3 regions of the Kribbella sp. NPDC051587 genome follow, and region 2 is predicted to be linked to each of the others. Evidence: riboswitches for the same ligand, from Rfam matches in the RefSeq annotation. Region 2 holds a riboswitch; each other region holds the start of a gene.

Region 1 (2,256 bases), on a different contig from region 2:
GCTGGCCCGGATCCTGTCCGAGTCCCAGCCGGCCGCCGACATCGAGGAGGCCACCGCGGAAGCCGCCGCGTCGGCCGACGCCGAACCCGCGACCTCGGCCGGAACGTCGTCAGCGTCATCCTCGTCTTCGTCTGCGGACGATGACGATGCGCCGATCGCGCCGCCGGAGGACCCCGACGACAGTCGTCCGCTGTGACGGACCGAACCACCGACTCAGCCGTCACGTCCGACGTGACGGCTGAGTCGTCTCGGGCCGCCGACCCGCAGCCATGGGAGCTGCTGGGCGAGAAGGTCGCCTATCAGCGGTTCCTGACCGTGCGCGTCCGCCACTACCGGATGCCCAACGGGCACGAGGTCGACTGGGACGTCACCGGACCGGAGTCCGCGGAGAGGATCGCCAGCGGCGTCACCGTGCTGCCGCTGACCCCGGACGGCCGGATCGTGACGGTCCGGATGTTCCGTCCCGGTCCCGACAGCGTCGTCACCAACCTGCCCGGCGGACTGATCGACCCGGGGGAGGAGCCCGAGGCCGGCGGCGCCCGCGAACTCGAAGAAGAGACCGGCTACACCTGCGAAAGCATCGAGATCGTCGGCTGGCTCTGGGCCGGTACGTCGTCCACCTTCCGCAAGTACGTCGCCATCGCCCGCGGCTGCCGTCCCAACGGCAAACAGCAACTCGACGACGCCGAGGACTGTGTCCCGGTCGAGCTCAGCGTGGAAGAGTTCCGCGCCGAACTCCGGACGCCGGGCGCCATGACCGGCACCGACACCGCCTACGCGGCCCTGGATCACGCGAACCTCCTCTAACTCCGCCCCGCTCCGCCCGGGCTCAGTTCGCCCCATCCCGCTGGCCCCTAACCATCGGATCAAGGCCACCCACCCACCGGAACCGCAACGCCGCTTGTCCCGCTCGGCTCGCGATCGCGGGGACCCGATTTGCCTGGCTAGCCACCGAAATGCGGGGTTAGGTACCCGTATGAGGGTGTAGAACCCCTCATTCCAGTGGCTAGCCAGTGAAATGGCTGGTGGCCGATTGCTGGAGTTGGCCGCGATTGCCGGCCGGCGGAGAGTCTGTCGATGCCGGCAGTCAGATCTCCGAGGTACTGCGCCTCTGTTGGGCAGGGGACCTGCGAAGCCGTGTGTGGCTGGCGTCGTCGGGCGTGTTCGTCGGCTGGGCCGCGACGCCGTGGTGGTCTGGCCCGGTGGGTCTGAACGCGCTCCTGTGACCAAACTCGTCCGTAGCCGCGGTAGCGGAGTCAACGGCGGGCCCACCACCAGCAGCGTCGGCGGGGCGAGCGGTGGTGAGGGGGAGCAGGCGTGGGCGAAGGTATGCTGGCGCTGGGTCTGCGACTGGCGTTGAGGTGGAGTACCACCGGGGAGCGGCCTGCCGGAGGATCCGGCTGTCGCCGCGCGCCTGGGCATTTCGACTTGTTGCCCAGAGGAGTGCGCCCATGACCGCCGAACTGATGATCGGGACCGACCTCGCCGCCGAGATGGTGACGAACGCCGCCGTTCGTGCCGAGAAGCTGCGCGAATCATCCGGGGTGCAGCCGTGCCTTGCGACCGTGCTCGTCGGTGACGACCCGGCCTCCGCGACGTACGTGCGGATGAAGCAGAACCGCAGCAAGAAGGCCGGGATCGGCTCACGCAGCGTCGTGCTGCCGGCCGAGACCACCACCGCCGAACTGGTCGCGACGCTCACCGAACTATCGAGCGATCCCGAGGTGCACGGGATCCTGCTGCAGCACCCGGTGCCGAGCCACATCGACGAGCGCGCGGCCTTCGAGGCGATCGACCCGCGCAAGGACGTCGACGGGGTGACCATGCACTCGTTCGCGGCGATGGCGTTCGGCGAGCCCGGGTTCCGGTCGTGTACGCCGGGCGGGATCATGCGGCTGCTCGAGGCCTACGACGTACCGCTGTCCGGAGCGCACGCGGTCGTGATCGGCCGCAGCCCGATCCTCGGCAAGCCGGCCGGGATGTTGCTGCTGGCATCGGATGCCACCGTGACCTACACCCACTCGCGCACCGTCGGGCTGCCCGACATCGTCCGTACGGCGGACATCGTGGTCGCCGCGGTCGGCAAGGCGAACTTCGTCCGGGGCGACTGGCTGAAGCCGGGCGCGGTGGTGATCGATGCCGGATACAACGAAGGCAATGTCGGCGACGTGCACTTCGGTGAGGCGTCCGAGGTGGCTCGCCTGATCACGCCGGTTCCGGGCGGGGTCGGGCCGATGACGATCGCGCTGCTGCTGG
Region 2 (2,256 bases):
TCCGCGGGGTCCGGCGTACGGCCGTCGTTCCACCACTTGCCGCGGGCGGCGAGCAACTGCGGTCGCCGAGCGGTGACGCCGCTCGCGTAGCGCTTCATTCGCTCGACTTTCGTCCGCTCCTTGTCGGAAGCGATCTCGAGCCAGACCTCGTTGAACACGTTGGCCGCGATCGTGCACAGCACGCTGCCCGGCCGCGCCCGCTCGACGACACCGTCGCCGAACTCGATCAGCTCAGCCAACTCGAGACCGGACCACTTCTTCGCCAGCACCTGAACCCGACCGGTGTGCGCTGCGTAGCTGCCTGGGTGACGGACGAGAGCGGCGTGAAAGATCTCCGCCTTGTCCTCCAACTCCGCTTGCAGTCCCAAGGCCGCCCACTGCAGCACCTCCCACGGGACCGCGTCGTCGGCCGCCGAGACGATCGCGCCCTGCAACACCTCGGCCGCCGTACGGAGAATGTCGTGGAACATCGTGAACCGCTGCGCCGACACGTCCTTGGCCCGCTGCGCGGTCCGCACCGCCCACGCCTCGAAGACCAGCGTCTGCCCGTACCAGAGCAGCAGATCCGGATCCTTCGGGTAGGCCTCCAGCCGCAGCTCCAACTGTTCGCTCCGCCCCACCGCCGCCTTGGCGAGGCCGGTGGCGCGGATCGACCGCAGGTTCGTGTTGGCCGGCGTGACCTTGAGCAACGCCAGTCCGGTGGACAGATCTCCCCGCCGTACCGCCGCGTACGCCGCGTCGAGGTCAGCGTCGAGCCAGGCCTGGTCCAGCGTCAGGCCGGACACGTCGACGCCCGGCGCCGCCTTCCGCGAGAAGATCCCCATTCGCGGATGGTAAGACCGTTCCGGCGGCTCTGGACCCCAATTGCACGTTCCTGCAATAAGCTTGACCTACCGCGACTGGCGCGGGTGGGTCACCACCGGGGAGCGGCCGACTACGTGGCGTCGACCGCCTGGGCGCCTCCAGCTTCTGGAGGCCCCTCATGCGCTACGGAATGAACCCCCACCAGCCCGCCACGCTCGCCGTGATCGGAGCCCGCGCTCCGTTCACGGTCGTCGCCGGAAACCCGTCGTACCTCAACGTTCTCGACGCCCTGACCGGCTGGCAACTCGTCCGCGAAGCCGCTGCCGCTTTCGGGGTGCCGGCAGCGGCGTCGTACAAGCACGTCTCCCCCGCCGGCGCCGCCCTCGGTACGTCGGTCGCCGACGCGTACCGCCGCGCCCGCGACGCCGACCCCAAGTCGTCGTACGGCGATTTCGTCGCGGTCTCGCACCCGGTGGATCTTGAACTGGCTGGGGTGCTGCGTCGTGTCGTGAGCGACGGGATCATCGCGCCGGGCTTCGAGCCCGGTGTGGTGGAGATCCTGGCCGCGAAGAAGCGCGGCACGTATCTGGTCCTGGAAGCGGACCCTGCCTTCGAGCCGCCGTTTGAGGAGGTGCGCGAGCTTTACGGTCTCCGGCTGACTCAGCACCGCGACGACCTCCCGCTGACTCGAGACCTCCTGAGCCCAGAGGTCCCATCGGCGGCTGCCGACGACCTCCTGCTCGGCCTGATCGTCGTCCGCTACGCCCAGTCCAACACCGTCGCCCTCTTGAAGGACGGCATGGCCATCGGCATCGGCGCCGGTCAACAATCCCGCGTCGACTGCACCCACCTAGCCGGCCTCAAAGCCGCCTCCTGGCAGTCCCGCCACTCAACCGAGCCCTTGACCGGCGTCTCCATGGTCTCCGACGGCGCCCTCCCCTTCCCCGACAACGTGGAAGAAGCGGCCCACTTCGGCGTAGCCCACATCGCCGAACCCGCCAACTCCATCCGCTCCGACGAAATCGCCGCCGCCTGCCGTGCAGCCAGCATCACCTGGTCTCCCACGGGAGTCCGCCTCTTCCGCCACTGACACGTTCCACTGCGGACCGCCACCACTCACTAACCTTCCCGGCACCTGGTCCCGCACGCTCACGCAGCAGGCGAGAACTCCCCGTCAGAGGCACTTGATGAGTGGGGGCGGTCCGCCTCCGCGCGGCTCAGCCGCCGGCGACGCTGGGGAGGATCAGGAGGTGGTCGCCGTCGGTGAGGGGGGTGTCGGGGCCGGCTAGGTCGCGGACGTTGTCCTGGCCGAGGAAGAGGTTGACGTGCCGCCGGACGGCGCCTTGCTCGTCGATGAGGCGGCGGCGCAGTGGGGCGTCGAGGGCGGTGAGGACGCTGCGGACTGTTGGGTCCGGGCCGGGGTCGACGGTGACGCGCTCGGCGCCGGCCGCG
Region 3 (2,256 bases), on a different contig from region 2:
ACCGGTACGGGAACCGGGTCGACGAGGTCGAGTTCCACCCGTCGTGGCACTGGCTGATGGAGCAGGCCGTCGGCTTCGGGCTGCAGGCCGCGCCGTGGACGAGTGACCGACCTTCGCCGCATCTGACGCGGGCCGCGGGGTTCTACGTCTGGTCGCAGGTCGAACCGGGCCACGGCTGCCCGATCTCGATGACGTACGCCGCCGTACCGGCGTTGCGGGCTGACGATCGGCTCGCAGCCGAGTGGGTTCCGCAGTTGGCTGCGACCCAGTACGACGTACGCCGGTTGCCCGGGGCAGCCAAGCGTGGCGTGCTGGCCGGGATGGGGATGACCGAGAAGCAGGGTGGATCCGATGTCCGGGCCAACCTGACGACGGCGACGCCCACCGGCGAGGAATACCTGCTGAACGGGCATAAGTGGTTCTGCTCCGCGCCGCAGGTCGACGTGTTCCTGGTGCTCGCGCAGGCGCCGGACGGGTTGAGCTGTTTCGTCGTACCGCGAGTCCTTGCTGATGGCAACCGGAACACGTTCGCCCTGCAGCGGCTGAAGGACAAGCTCGGCAACCGCTCCAACGCCTCCAGCGAGGTCGAGTTCCACAACACCATCGGCTACCGCCTGGGCGATGAAGGCGCCGGCGTCCGCACCATCATCGAGATGGTCGCGGCCACCCGCCTCGACTGCGTCCTGGGCTCCGCGGCCCTGCAAAGAAGAGCCCTCGTCGAAGCCACCTGGCACGCCCAGCACCGAAGCGCCTTCGGCGGCCTCCTGATCGACAAACCCGCCATGCTCAACGTGCTGGCCGACCTGGCGATCGAGAGCGAAGCAGCAACCGCTCTCTCGATGCGTCTGGCAGCGGCGGTTGATGCACCCGATGACGAGCGCGCCCGGGCGTTCCGGCGGATCGGGTTGCCGTTGGCGAAGTTCTGGGTGTGCAAGCGGACGTCGTTCCTGGTGGCGGAGGCGTTGGAGTGCCTCGGCGGGAACGGGTTCGTGGAGGAGTCCGGACTGCCGCTGCTCTTCCGGGAGTCGCCGTTGAACTCGATCTGGGAGGGGTCGGGCAACGTGAATGCGCTCGACGTACTGCGCGCGCTCCGGCGACCGGAGTCCCTGGAGGCCTGGCTGTTGGAGGTCGGCGCGGCGCAGGGCGCTGATCACCGCCTGGACGCGGCAGTGAGCGACGTACTGCAGGCTCTGTCCGACATCGAAGGTGCTGAGGCCGGAGCGCGGAGATTGGCGGCGCGAATGGCGTTGTGCCTGCAGGCCTCCCTGCTGGTGCGCTACTCGACGCCAGCAGTTGCAGACGCGTTCGTGGCGTCGCGACTGGCCGGCGACTGGGGCGGCGTGTTCGGGACGTTGCCGCGGACGACGCCGTTCCGGGACATCGTCGAGCGCACGATAGGCTGACCGCTGTCGCGACTGGCGCGCTGAAGGTGGAGAACCACCGGGGAGCGAAACCCGTCGGCACCGTGCGCCTGGGTGCCTTCGACCCACTGCAACCGCAGGAGAGACTTCGATGACTCACCAACCCTTCGACGCCGCCGCTGCGTCGGCCGCGTACAACAACGCCCTGCAGGTGATCGCCTCGGTCGAGCCGACCATCGCGGGCGCGATCAAGGCCGAGCTGGCCGACCAGCGCTCCTCGCTGAAGCTGATCGCGAGTGAGAACTACGCCTCCCCCGCCACCTTGCTGACGATGGGCAACTGGCTGTCCGACAAGTACGCCGAGGGCACCGTCGGGCACCGCTTCTACGCCGGCTGCCAGAACGTGGACACGGTCGAGACCGCCGCGGCCGAGCACGCCAAGGCGCTCTTCGACGCCCCGCACGCCTACGTCCAGCCGCACTCCGGGATCGACGCCAACCTGGTCGCCTTCTGGGCGATCCTGGCCCAGCGGATCGAGTCCCCGGCGCTGGCCGAGGTCGGCGCCAAGCACGTCAACGACCTGTCCGACGAGGACTGGACCAAGCTCCGCAAGGCGCTCGGCGACCAGAAGATGCTCGGCATGTCGCTGGACGCCGGCGGCCACCTGACCCACGGCTTCCGCCCGAACATCTCCGGCAAGATGTTCAACCAGCACTCCTACGGCACCAACGCCGAGACCGGCCTGCTCGACTACGACGAGGTCGCCCGCAAGGCCCGTGAGTTCAAGCCGCTGATCCTGATCGCCGGCTACTCGGCCTACCCGCGCAAGGTCAACTTCGCCAAGATGCGCGAGATCGCCGACGAGGTCGGCGCGACCCTGATGGTCGACATGGCG

The links. A riboswitch is a leader RNA that binds a small molecule or an ion and turns the genes downstream of it on or off. The one in region 2 is predicted to bind ZMP and ZTP.
Region 1: another riboswitch for ZMP and ZTP. It lies ahead of ACIA49_RS34830 (bifunctional 5,10-methylenetetrahydrofolate dehydrogenase/5,10-methenyltetrahydrofolate cyclohydrolase); the one in region 2 lies ahead of ACIA49_RS27545 (5-aminoimidazole-4-carboxamide ribonucleotide transformylase).
Region 3: another riboswitch for ZMP and ZTP. It lies ahead of ACIA49_RS23585 (glycine hydroxymethyltransferase); the one in region 2 lies ahead of ACIA49_RS27545 (5-aminoimidazole-4-carboxamide ribonucleotide transformylase).

The regions. Positions count from the first base shown of each region.
Region 1 covers NZ_JBITDE010000014.1:14,543-16,798, reverse strand. The annotation lists gene prcA (proteasome subunit alpha) at 1-196, shown strand, start outside; gene ACIA49_RS34835 (NUDIX hydrolase) at 193-807, shown strand; ZMP/ZTP riboswitch at 1,337-1,427, shown strand; gene ACIA49_RS34830 (bifunctional 5,10-methylenetetrahydrofolate dehydrogenase/5,10-methenyltetrahydrofolate cyclohydrolase) at 1,452-2,256, shown strand, end outside.
Region 2 covers NZ_JBITDE010000008.1:230,089-232,344, forward strand. The annotation lists gene ACIA49_RS27540 (hypothetical protein) at 1-824, opposite strand, end outside; ZMP/ZTP riboswitch at 886-965, shown strand; gene ACIA49_RS27545 (5-aminoimidazole-4-carboxamide ribonucleotide transformylase) at 983-1,894, shown strand; gene ACIA49_RS27550 (MoaD/ThiS family protein) at 2,022-2,256, opposite strand, start outside.
Region 3 covers NZ_JBITDE010000006.1:347,567-349,822, forward strand. The annotation lists gene ACIA49_RS23580 (acyl-CoA dehydrogenase family protein) at 1-1,403, shown strand, start outside; ZMP/ZTP riboswitch at 1,402-1,484, shown strand; gene ACIA49_RS23585 (glycine hydroxymethyltransferase) at 1,513-2,256, shown strand, end outside.